One region of the Streptomyces sp. NPDC048639 genome, then DNA from elsewhere that is predicted to be linked to it. Evidence: riboswitches for the same ligand, from Rfam matches in the RefSeq annotation. Region 1 holds a riboswitch; each other region holds the start of a gene.

Region 1 (3,756 bases):
CTCCGGTGGCCGATACCCATCGCCCTGGCCATCGCCGTCCTCGCCACCGTCTCACCCGACATCGGTGACGACCTCGATCTGCAGCGCATCCTGCAGTACCTGCCGTTCTTCGTCGTCGGCCTGTTCCTGCGACCGGAGCATCTGCAGGTCCTGCGCCGCAAGGAAGTCAGGACGCTGTCCCTGCCGGTGTTCGCCATGGCCCTGGCCGTCGCCTACTGGGCGGCCCCCCGGATGAACGCCGTCTGGTTCTACCGGCGCGACAGCGCGCAGGAACTGGGCGCCCCCGCCTGGAGCGGCGCGGTCATGACCGTGGCCCTCTTCGGCTGCTCCATGGTGCTGGTCGCCTGCTTCCTCACCTGGGTGCCCAAGCGGCGCATGTGGTTCACCGCCCTGGGAGCAGGCACCCTCTACGGCTACCTGCTGCACGGCTTCCTCGCCAAGGGATCGCGCTTCTGGAACTGGTACGACCTGCCGTGGCTTCACACCCCCGAGGGCGAGATCACGGTCACCGTCATCGCCGCCGCCGTGATCACGGCGCTCTGCACCCCACCCGTCCGGCGCGTCTTCCGCTTCTCGATGGAGCCGAGGATGGAGTGGGCCTTCAAACGGGACGCCACCGAACTCGCCTCGCGGCGTTGACCGTTCGGGCCGGCCGGGCGCGGCGTCATCCGCGGCGGCCGGCCTCCCTGCGGTGCAGCACACAGTCCCCGCACAGCCCGCGCCCGTCGACCCGGTAGTAGAGACAGCAGCTCCGGCGCCGGTACGTGAACGGGGTGACGGTGAGATCACCGGCGCTCGCGAGGGGGTCCCGTCCCAGCAGAGCGACGGCGACCGGCAGCGGCGGGTGCGGGGCATCGGGGACGTGGGCGTCCAGCACGCGTACGGCGCCGATCAGCGCGGAGGCCGCGTTGCCGGGCAGGATGCGCGCCGACAGCCCGAACTGCCGTCGTAGCGCGTCGCCCAGCGGTAGCAGGTTGCGGACCAGGACGGTCTCGTGCAGGCCGTCGGGCACGTCACCTCCGGTGAGCGCCGAAGCCTCCGGCAGCCAGAGATCGATCGGACCGGACTCGGGCGTCCGCCACCGCAGCCGCTCGGGTGCCAGGTCCGGCACCCTGCCGGTGAGGGCGGCGGTGGCGAGGGCGATCGACCACAGGCGTGCGGCAGTTCCGATGTGCAGCGTGGAGGCGGCCACCCGGTCGGGGCCCGTGCCGAGCCGCTGCCCCACGGCCGCCACGTAGTCCGCCAACGCAGCCGTGTCCTGGTAGAGATCGGTGAGTGGCCGGAAACGAGCGGTGTCGGACCGCGGCCCGCACGACACGGCGAAGTACGGGCCGATGGCGGAGGACCGGGCGAGTGCGTCGGTGGTCGTCATGGGCGGAGGGCGAGTTCCGGTTCAGGGAGGGGGTGCGGGCCGTCGCCGGGGCCGTGCCCGGTGATCCGGCCGTCCTGGTCGCGCACGATCGGTGCTCCGTCTCCCGTCCGCCGGAAACGCTCCCGCTTCCCGCCCCGCGGTCGCGGGCCGGATCGCAGCATCGCAGGGACCGCGAGGCGCCCGCCAGGCCCCGCCCCGTGTCACCGGCCACATCACGACAACGGGCGGTGCCCATCGGCACGGTGGCGGGTACGCCCCGGCGGAGCCACCGGACGTGCGCCCTTTCACCTCCCCCTCAAGGGAACGTAATATCGCCTGGTCACCACCGCGACGGGAACAGGAAGCCGGTGCGATTCCGGCACGGTCCCGCCACTGTGACCGGGGAGTGGACCCCTTGCACACGGCCACTGCGCGCAGCGCGGGAAGGCCGGGGGAAACGCTGATCCGGGAGTCAGGACACTGCCCTGTCGCGGGCCCGTTCCGAGGAGCGCGGACTCCCCAGGAGGCTCTACGTGTACGACGGCATGTCCCGTCCCCTGTTCTCTTCCCCTGCCCGTCCGCAGCGCCGCACCGCGCGCGCCGTGTCCGCGGCCCTCACTCTGTCCGCGATACTGCTGGCCGCCTGCGGCGCCCCGCAGGACGGCACCGACCGGAAGGCGCCCGCACCGGCGGCGAAGGGCTTCCCGGTCACCATCGACAACTGCGGCACGCGGACGACGTATCGGAAGCCGCCGTCCAGGGTGGTCACCATCCACCAGCACCCCGCGGAGCTGATGCTCGCTCTCGGTCTGAAGGACCGGATGGTGGGCACCGCGTTCCCCGACTCGGCCGTCCTGCCCCAGTACCGGAAGGACTTCGCGGCCGTCCCCCAACTGGCGAAGAAGGAACCGTCCTTCGAGAACGTTCTGGAGGCGGAACCGGACTTCGTCTACGGCGGTTACGGCAGCGCGTTCGCCGAGAACGAGGGCCGCTCCCGCACGGCGTTCAGCGACGCCGGCATCACCACGTATCTCAACCGCGAGTACTGCGGCAAGAACAAGCTGTCCATGAAGGACACATACGCCGAGATCCGCACCATCGGCAGGATCTTCGGTGTCCGGGAGCGCGCCGAGACACTGGTATCCGGCCTCCAGCGGCGTATCGACACGACGGAGCGGGCGGTCGAGGGGGCGGCCACCGTGCCCGTGTTCGTCTACGACAGCGGTGACAAGGCGGCGTTCACCGCGGGCGGCAAGGGACTGGGCACCGAGATCATCCGCCTGGCCGGAGGCCGCAATGTCTTCGACGACCTCGACGACGTCTTCGGGGACGTGTCCTGGGAGCAGGTCGTGGACCGCAAGCCGGAGGTCATCGCCCTCTACGACTACGCGGGTTCCGGAAGCATCGAGCAGAAAAAGAAGTTCCTGCTCTCCCAGCCCGCTCTCGCCGACGTCCCCGCGGTGAAGCACAAGCGGTTCGTGGTGCTGCCGCTGACCTCGACCCTGGTCGGTGTCCGTCCCCCGTACGCCGTCCAGGATCTGGCGCGCGGGCTGCACCCCGAGAGGTTCCGGTGACCGCCCCGCCGCACGCCGCCGCCACCGAGTCCGTGCCCCCCGCCGCCCGGGTGATGAGTCGTCAACCCCGGGGACGGGGGCGGGCGTTCCCCCTGACCCTCGCCGTCCTCGGCGGTCTGCTCCTGCTGTCGCTCACCGCGGGCATGGCCATCGGCTCGGTACAGGTGCCGCCCGGCGACGTGTGGCGCATCGTGACGCACGCACTCGGCGCGGACTGGCCGGACCCGGTCGCGTCCCCCGCGCGCGAGACGATCGTCCTGACCGTGCGGGCACCCCGCGTGCTGCTCGGGGCCGTGACGGGCGCGGGGCTCGCCGTGGTGGGCACCGCGATGCAGGCACTGGTCCGCAACCCGCTCGCGGAGCCGTATCTGCTGGGGGTCTCCTCGGGAGCCTCGCTCGGCGCCGTCGTGGTGATCGTCTTCGGCCTGAGCGTCCTCGGGCCGGTGTCCCTGTCGGCCGCCGCCTTCGCAGGGGCCCTGCTCACCCTGCTGCTGGTGTACGTCACCGCCCGCGCCGGCGGCCGCATCACCCCGGTCAGGCTCGTCCTGTCCGGGGTGGCGGTCGCCGCGGTCCTCACCGCGGTGATGAACCTGCTGCTGCTGACCGCCGACCGGGGCAACCAGGCCCGCGAGATCCTCGCCTGGACCCTCGGCGGCCTCGGCGGCGTCCGGTGGGAGACGCTGTGGCTGCCCGCCGCCGCCCTCGTGCTGGGCATCGGTGTTCTGCTCGTCCAGTCCCGGTCGCTCAATCTGCTGCTGTCGGGGGAGGAGGCCGCCACGACGATGGGGCTCGACGTGGCCCGGTTCCGTGTGCGGATGTTCGTCCTGCTGT
Region 2 (3,756 bases), on a different contig from region 1:
TGCATGTGCGAGCGCGCGGCCTCCAGGCTGATGACGTCCGCGTCGAGGTCGTCGATGGCCTGGACGATGTCGCCGAACTCGGCGTAGCACATGTGGGTGTGGATCTGGGTGTCCGGACGGACCCCGCTGGTGGTGAGCCGGAAGGCTTCCGTGGCCCACTCCAGGTACGCCGGGCGGTCGGCGACGCGAAGCGGCAGGGTCTCGCGGAGGGCGGGCTCGTCGACCTGGACGACCGACGTACCCGCTGCCTCCAGGTCGTTCACCTCCTCGCGGAGGGCGAGGGCGACCTGGCGGGCGGTCTCCGCCAGAGGCTGGTCGTCGCGGACGAAGGACCACGCCAGCATCGTGACCGGGCCCGTGAGCATGCCCTTGACCGGCCGGCTGGTGAGTGACTGGGCGTACGTCGTCCAGCGCACCGTCATCGGCCCGGGCCGCGAGATGTCGCCCGCGAGGATCGGAGGGCGCACATAGCGGGTGCCGTAGGACTGGACCCAGCCGTGCTGGGTGGCGAGGTATCCGGTGAGCTGCTCGGCGAAGTACTGCACCATGTCGTTGCGTTCGGCCTCGCCGTGGACCAGGACGTCGATGCCGGCCTTCTCCTGGAAGGAGATGACGTCGCGGATCTCCGCCTTGATGCGCTCCTCGTACCCGTCCGTGCCGATACGGGCGGCCCTCAGGTCGGCCCGTGCGGTGCGGAGTTCGGCTGTCTGCGGGAACGATCCGATCGTGGTCGTCGGCAGCAGCGGCAGACCGAGGTGGGCCCGCTGCGCTGCGGCCCGCTCGGCGTAGGGCTGGGAGCGGCGTGCGTCCGCGTCGGTGACGGCCGCGGCCCGGGCGCGTACGGACGGGTCGTGGGTGATCGGCGAGCCGTCGCGGGAGGCCAGGTCGGCCTGGTTGGCGGCGAGTTCGGCGGCGATGACGGCTGTGCCCTCGGACAGGCCCTTGGCGAGGGTGACGACCTCGGCCGTCTTCTGGCGGGCGAAGGCCAGCCAGCGGAGGACCCGGGGGTCGATGTCGCGTTCGGCTGCCGTGTCGAGCGGCACGTGGAGGAGCGAGCAGGAGGCGGAGACATCGACGCAGCCGGCCAGGCCCAGCAGGGTGCCGAGGGTGGCGAGCGACTTCTCCAGGTCATTGACCCAGATGTTGCGCCCGTTGACGACGCCGGCGACCAGGCGCTTGCCGGGCAGTCCGCCCACGGCGGCGAGTGCCTCGAGGTTGGAGGCGGCCGATTCGGTGAAGTCGAGCGCCAGGCCGTCGACGGGAGCCTTGGCCAGTATGGGCAGGGCAGCGCCGAGCCGGTCGAAGTAGGAGGCGACCAGCAGTTTCGGCCGGTCCGTGAGCGCGCCGAGGTCACGGTAGGCGCGTTCGGCGGCGTTGAGCTCGGCGGGCGTACGGTCCTGCACGAGGGCCGGCTCGTCGAGCTGAACCCACTCGGCGCCCGCCGCCCGCAGATCGGCGAGGACATTGGCGTACACCGGCAGCAGCCGGTCGAGGAGCGTCAGCGGGTCGAAGTCCGCGGCCACCCCGGGCGCCGGCTTGGCGAGCAGGAGGTAGGTGACAGGGCCGACCAGGACCGGACGAGGCGTCAGGCCCAGGGCGAGCGCTTCCTTCAGTTCTGCGGTCTGCTTGGCGGAGTCGGTGCGGAACACCGTGTCAGGTCCCAACTCCGGTACGAGATAGTGGTAGTTGGTGTCGAACCACTTGGTCATCTCCAGCGGAGCGACGTCCTGGGTTCCGCGCGCCATCGCAAAGTAGCCGTCCAGCGCATCGGCCTGGACGGCAGCACGGTGGCGCTCGGGGATCGCGCCGACCATGACCGTGGTGTCGAGGACGTGGTCGTAGTACGAGAAGTCGCCGGTCGGCACCTCGTGGACCCCGGCGTCTGCGAGCGACCGCCAGTTCGCGCTGCGCAGGTCTGCGGCGACGGACCGGAGGGCTCCGGCGTCGACCCGGCCCTTCCAATAGCCCTCGATCGCCTTCTTCAGCTCCCGGTTCGGGCCCTGACGGGGGTAGCCGTACACGGTCGCCCGTGCTGCCGCGGCTGCGGACTTCGCTGTCACGGAAATCTCCTTCGCGAGATGACTCCTTGAGATCCCGGAGCGACCGTCGGAGCGCGAAGGGTGACGGAATCGACAGCAGGGGCCCGCGCGGCATGCGCGGCCATCCGCCGAATCCGTACTCCCCCGGACCCGCCCACGAGGTCACCGGGATATCCACGCGTGATCGGTCACGCGCGGGCAACGGGCAGGTCTTCGGACTCGCGGGCACGCCCTCCGAAGAGGGCACCTACTGGCCGTCGCTTCCCAGGCCCGGCCGGGCCCAGTGCTGATGACGGCGGTCGTTCCCGCTCACCGCTGCGGGGCAGTCCCGGATTTCCACCGGGTTCCCTCTTGCGACGCTCCTGCCTGGCGGGCAGGGCGAACCAGTTGCAGGGCCAGCCTACGGGCACGCTCCTCCCCCGGGCCACGTCTGCCCGCATGGTGGGTGGCGTCGCGGGCCCGGCGTGACGGCTGAGGCGGGAGGGGCAGGGGAATGTTCGGATCGGCCCCGCTGCCCGGGCGACGGCGAACTCGGCGCGAGGGGCCCGGCTGCCGAAGCCGCCACGGGTCACCGTGCGCGCGACCCGGAAGTGCCGCGTTCGGTCCGGCATTCGGCCACCCGCGTGCGAATCCGCCCGGGCGCGGAGGACGCCTCGCCGGGGAGCGCCGGAGCCGCCCCACCAGGGGCGCTGTGAGAAGTCCGCACGTCGATGGCGTTGCGCCCTACGCGGACTGCATTGAGCAGGGAATGCTCATCAGCGCACATCTACCGGTCAGTAACTTGAGCGGGCATCGTAGATGCATCACCGGAAGGGACTGCCGACATGCCCCAACTGACCCGCTTCGACGACGTCTTCGTCCTGGATCTGGGTTCGGACGAGAACCGCTTTCACCCGGACTGGATGAGGGAGGTGAACGACGCCCTCGGAGAGATCGAGGCGGCCACCGGACCACGGGCCCTGACCACCGTGGCGACCGGCAAGTTCTGGTCCAACGGGCTCGACCTCGCGTGGGTGGGCGCCCACCCAGAGGAGCTGATCCCGTACGCCGACTCCATGCACGATCTCGTCGCGCGACTCCTCGCGCTCCCCGTACCGACGGTGGCCGCCGTGCAGGGGCACGCCTTCGCCGCGGGCGCGATCCTGGCCCTCGCGCACGACTACCGCGTGATGCGCGCGGACCGCGGCTACATCTGCCTGCCCGAGGTCGACATCGAGATCCCCTTCACTCCGGGTCTCACCGCGCTCATCCGCTCCCGGCTCACCCCGCAGACGGCCCACAGGATGGTGACCTCGGGGCACCGCTACGGAGGGGACGAGGCACTGGCCGCGGGCATCGTCGACGAGACCGCGGACCAGGACACCGTCCGGCAGCGCTCCATCGATCTCGCGGCGTCGCTCGCCGCCAAGGCGGGTCCGACGCTCGGCACCATCAAGGTCCGCCTCTACCAGGACGTCCTGCGGGCCCTGCGGGACAGGGCGGCCAACATCCCGTAGTGCCTCTCCCGCGAGTGCCGCGGGTCCCGGGGAGAGCCGGAGGCAGGACGCACTCACGGTCATCCATCTGTCAACCGACCGCCGTTCCGGCCGGTGGGTCGGAACGGTGCGCCCCGGTGCGGATGGCGATGAACCCTCGGGCGCGGCTCGTTGGCGACACCCTCAGGGACCCGGCGCCCCCGCCCCTCACCTCCCGCGGCCCTGCGGCCGCGGGAGGTCAC
Region 3 (3,756 bases), on a different contig from region 1:
CCGCGCAGAGACACCCGCAGGCCGTCCTCCTCGTCGATACCGAGGCCGTGGGCGTAGGGCAGCACGCCGAGGCTGCGCCGCCCGGTGAGCCCGTGCAGCATCTCGAGGCCGGGCTCCAGCAGCCGTACGTCGCCGCGGAACTTGTTGACCAGATAGCCGGCGACGAGGCGCTGGTCCTCAGGGCCGAGCAGCGCCGTCGTACCGAAGAACGACGCGAAGACGCCGCCCCGGTCGATGTCGCCGACCACGACCACCGGCAGATGAGCCGCCCGCGCCAGGCCCATGTTGACGATGTCGGTGCGGCGCAGATTGATCTCGGCCGGGCTCCCGGCCCCCTCGCAGATCACCGCGTCATACGTGCCCCTCAGTTCCTCCAGGCACGCCACGACCGTCCCGAGCAGTTCCTCCTGGCGCCCCCCGTGGTAGCGGCTGGCGCTCATCTCGCCCACCGGCCTGCCGAGCAGGACGACTTGGCTGCTGCGGTCGCTGCCGGGCTTGAGCAGGACGGGGTTCATGAGGGCCGTCGGCTCGACGCGGGCGGCCGCGGCCTGCATCGCCTGGGCGCGCCCGATCTCCGCCCCCTGGCGTGTCACAAAGGAGTTCAGCGACATGTTCTGCGCCTTGAAGGGGGCGACGGAGACCCCCTTGCGTGCCAGCCACCGGCAGATGCCCGCCGTGACGACGCTCTTGCCCGCGTCCGATGTCGTCCCGGCGACCAGCAGGCCCCCGCCCCGTGCCCGCGTCATGCCGACCCCTTCCCGGTGTTTCCCCGGATCCCTGCGCCCAGCCGTCCGGCGCCTGCCGTCAGCCCGGGCCGGCCCGTCCGCCGGCCGCGCTGCAACGTCGTACGTGCAGGACCCGCCGTACGCCCCGACCGGTCCTGCCGCGCGCACAGCGCTCCCCACACCAGGCGCGCGCCCGCGCACGCCACGAGCGCGAGGGCGTTCACGCGCCGGGAGAGCCGTACGGCCCGCTCGATGTCCGCCACCTCCACGGGGCGGTTGCCCTCGCCCAGCACGGGCCGGTGCTCCACGCGCCCGCCGTACGCCAGGGTTCCGCCGAGCCGTACGCCCAGGGCTCCGGCGAACGCCGCTTCCACCGGGCCCGCGTTGGGGCTCGGGTGACTGCGGGCGTCCCGGCGCAGCACGCGCCAGGCGCCGCGCGGGTCCGGCCCCGCCAGGACCGCGAGCGCCGCGGTGAGCCGCGAGCCGGGGAAGCCCACGACGTCGTCGAGGCGGGCCGCCGCCCAGCCGAACCGGACATGGCGGGGCGACCTGTGACCGACCATCGCATCAAGGGTGTTGACCGCACGGAAGCCCACGAGGCCGGGCACGCCCACCGCGGCACCCCACACCAGGGCGCCCACGACCGCGTCCGAGGTGTTCTCGGCGACCGACTCCACGACGGCCCGCGCGATCTGCCGCTCGTCCAGGCCCTGCGGGTCACGGCCGCACAGATGCGGCAGGCGCTCGCGCGCCAGGTCCACGTCGCCCGCCGCCAGGGCGCCGCCGACGGCCCTCGCTTCACGGCGGAGCGAAGTGCCGCCCAGCACCGACCAGGTCGCCGCGGCGGTCAGGGCGACGGCCGCGGCGGGGGAGCGGCGCACGGCATGCGAGAGCCCGGCCGCGGCGGCCGCGGCACCGCCCGCGCACACCACCGCGTACAGGGCGCCGTATCCGCGGTGGTCGTGCCACAGGCGGCGCTCGGCGGCGGACGCGGCACGCCCGAAGGCGGCTACGGGATGGGCGCGCCGGGGGTCGCCCGCGACCAGGTCGGCGGCGAAGCCCAGTGCGGCGCCGTACACGAAGGAGGCGTGTTCGGCACGCATCGGATCAGGACGCCGTCATGCCTCGGAGGGAACGGGCGCGGCGGAAAGGCGGCACGGGGGCTCTGGGCGTACGACGGCGGCCGGGCATGGCGACATGTCCTCACTCAGGGTCCGCGCCCTGGCTCGACGTGACCGGCGGTGAGAGTCTCCTGGCTCCCGGATCGGCGCTTCCCCCGGGCCTTCCAACCCGCCGCTGCGGGCCGTGACTTCTGGGGTGGGGGAGCGCTCCCCGGTGACAGTGGCGGGACCGCGCCGGATTCGCACCGGCTTCCTCTCCTGCCGCCGTTTGGCCCCGGCAGTCCACCACGGCCCGCGAACAGCCGTCAACTTGCTCGTGACCTGCGAGATGACTGCCGCAGGGGCAGGTCGTACGAACACAGCGCAGCACACAAGGACCGCCGTACGAGCGCGGCCCGGGAACGGCTGTGCCGTTCCCGGGCCGCGAGGGGTGACCGGTGTACCGCCTCCCAGGGCGGATGTGCCGTCAGGCGACGATCAGATACAGGCCGTAGGCGACCGCGGCCGCGCACAGCGCGTAGCAGAGGTACGCGCCGATGCGCGCCTGCGGGCTCGGAGAACCGGTCGCCGCGACCGTGCCGTCCGGCTGCGTCTCCGTCCTCCGGGAACTGCCGACGATGCCGAGCGTGAACACGCCCACGATGCCGACGGTGACCAGCAGGCTGACGCCGAAGACCTGGCCGAGTGCTGCCCAGTCGATTTCCATGCGGATGCTTCCTTCTTACTGCTGTCGACTCGCGTGCCGGACCGGGCCGGCGCTCAGACCGAAACCTTGGAGCCGCTGGACGACCGGGGCTCGGCGACCTTGCCGCCCTCGCCCGTCCCGGACTTCTCCGACTGGTCCGCCGTGCCCGAGCCGGAACCCGAGCCGGAACCGCCCAGCGGGGGCGGGGCGACGGACCGCATGGCGGCGGTGATGACGCCGACCGGCTCCTCCGGGATCTCGGCGTCGTTGACATTGGTGTGGTCGACCGGCCGGCGCCGGGAGGCGACCCAGATCGCCCCGCAGGCGAGCAGCGCCAGGACGGCCACGGCGGTGATCCCGATGGGGCCGCGCTCGGCGAGCAGCGCCGCCGCCGCGCCGACCAGGCCCGCGGCCGGGAGCGTCAGGCCCCAGGCGACGAACATCCGGCCGGCCGTGGACCAGCGCACCACGCCGCCCTTGCGGCCGAGGCCGGAACCCATGACCGCACCGGAGCAGACCTGGGTGGTGGAGAGGGCGAAGCCGAGGTGGGAGGAGGCGAGGATGGTGACCGCGGCGCCGGTCTGGGCGGCGAAGCCCTGCGGCGGCTGAATGTCCGTCAGGCCCTTGCCCATGGTGCGGATGATCCGCCAGCCGCCCAGGTACGTGCCGAGCGCGATGGCGAGTCCGGCCGAGACGATGACCCACATCGGCGGGTCGGCGTCCGGGGCGATCACCCCACCGGTGATCAGCGCCAGGGTCATCACACCCATGGTCTTCTGCGCGTCGTTCGTGCCGTGGGCCAGGGAGACGAGCGCGGCCGAGGCGATCTGGCCGGCGCGGTAGCCCTTGGCGGTGGCGTCGGGGTCGGCCTTGCGGGCGGCCCGGTAGGTCAGGCGGGTCGCCAGCAGCGTGGCGACACCGGCCACGATCGGAGCGGCGACGGCCGGGATGAGGACCTTCATGACGACCTCGTCGCCGTGGACGGCGTCGAAGCCGACCGAGGCCACGGTCGCGCCGATGATGCCGCCGAACAGAGCGTGCGAGGAACTGGACGGGAGTCCGGCGAGCCAGGTCAGCAGATTCCAGACGATGGCACCCACCAGACCCGCGAAGATGACTTCGGGTCGAATGCCGGATTCGTCGATGATGCCTTTGGAGATCGTGGCCGCGACCTCGACCGAGAGGAACGCGCCGACGAGGTTGAGGGCCGCCGACATCGCCACCG

Evidence for each region. A riboswitch is a leader RNA that binds a small molecule or an ion and turns the genes downstream of it on or off. The one in region 1 is predicted to bind cobalamin.
Region 2: it holds a riboswitch for cobalamin, as region 1 does, so the genes downstream of both, metE (5-methyltetrahydropteroyltriglutamate--homocysteine S-methyltransferase) here and ACGFNH_RS26345 (ABC transporter substrate-binding protein) in region 1, are expected to answer to the same signal.
Region 3: it holds a riboswitch for cobalamin, as region 1 does, so the genes downstream of both, ACGFNH_RS00290 (cobalamin biosynthesis protein) here and ACGFNH_RS26345 (ABC transporter substrate-binding protein) in region 1, are expected to answer to the same signal.

The regions. Positions count from the first base shown of each region.
Region 1 is NZ_JBICVP010000010.1:92,332-96,087, forward strand. Features, by position in the region: gene ACGFNH_RS26335 (acyltransferase family protein) at 1-639, shown strand, start outside; gene ACGFNH_RS26340 ((2Fe-2S)-binding protein) at 665-1,372, opposite strand; cobalamin riboswitch at 1,708-1,834, shown strand; gene ACGFNH_RS26345 (ABC transporter substrate-binding protein) at 1,885-2,925, shown strand; gene ACGFNH_RS26350 (FecCD family ABC transporter permease) at 2,979-3,756, shown strand, end outside.
Region 2 is NZ_JBICVP010000004.1:180,689-184,444, reverse strand. Features, by position in the region: gene metE (5-methyltetrahydropteroyltriglutamate--homocysteine S-methyltransferase) at 1-2,060, opposite strand, end outside; cobalamin riboswitch at 2,226-2,442, opposite strand; partial or broken gene ACGFNH_RS12640 (short-chain fatty acyl-CoA regulator family protein) at 2,558-2,694, opposite strand; gene ACGFNH_RS12635 (enoyl-CoA hydratase-related protein) at 2,864-3,535, shown strand; gene ACGFNH_RS12630 (cupin domain-containing protein) at 3,753-3,756, opposite strand, start outside.
Region 3 is NZ_JBICVP010000001.1:54,439-58,194, reverse strand. Features, by position in the region: gene ACGFNH_RS00295 (cobyric acid synthase) at 1-746, opposite strand, end outside; gene ACGFNH_RS00290 (cobalamin biosynthesis protein) at 743-1,828, opposite strand; cobalamin riboswitch at 1,971-2,103, opposite strand; gene ACGFNH_RS00285 (hypothetical protein) at 2,313-2,552, opposite strand; gene ACGFNH_RS00280 (anion permease) at 2,606-3,756, opposite strand, start outside.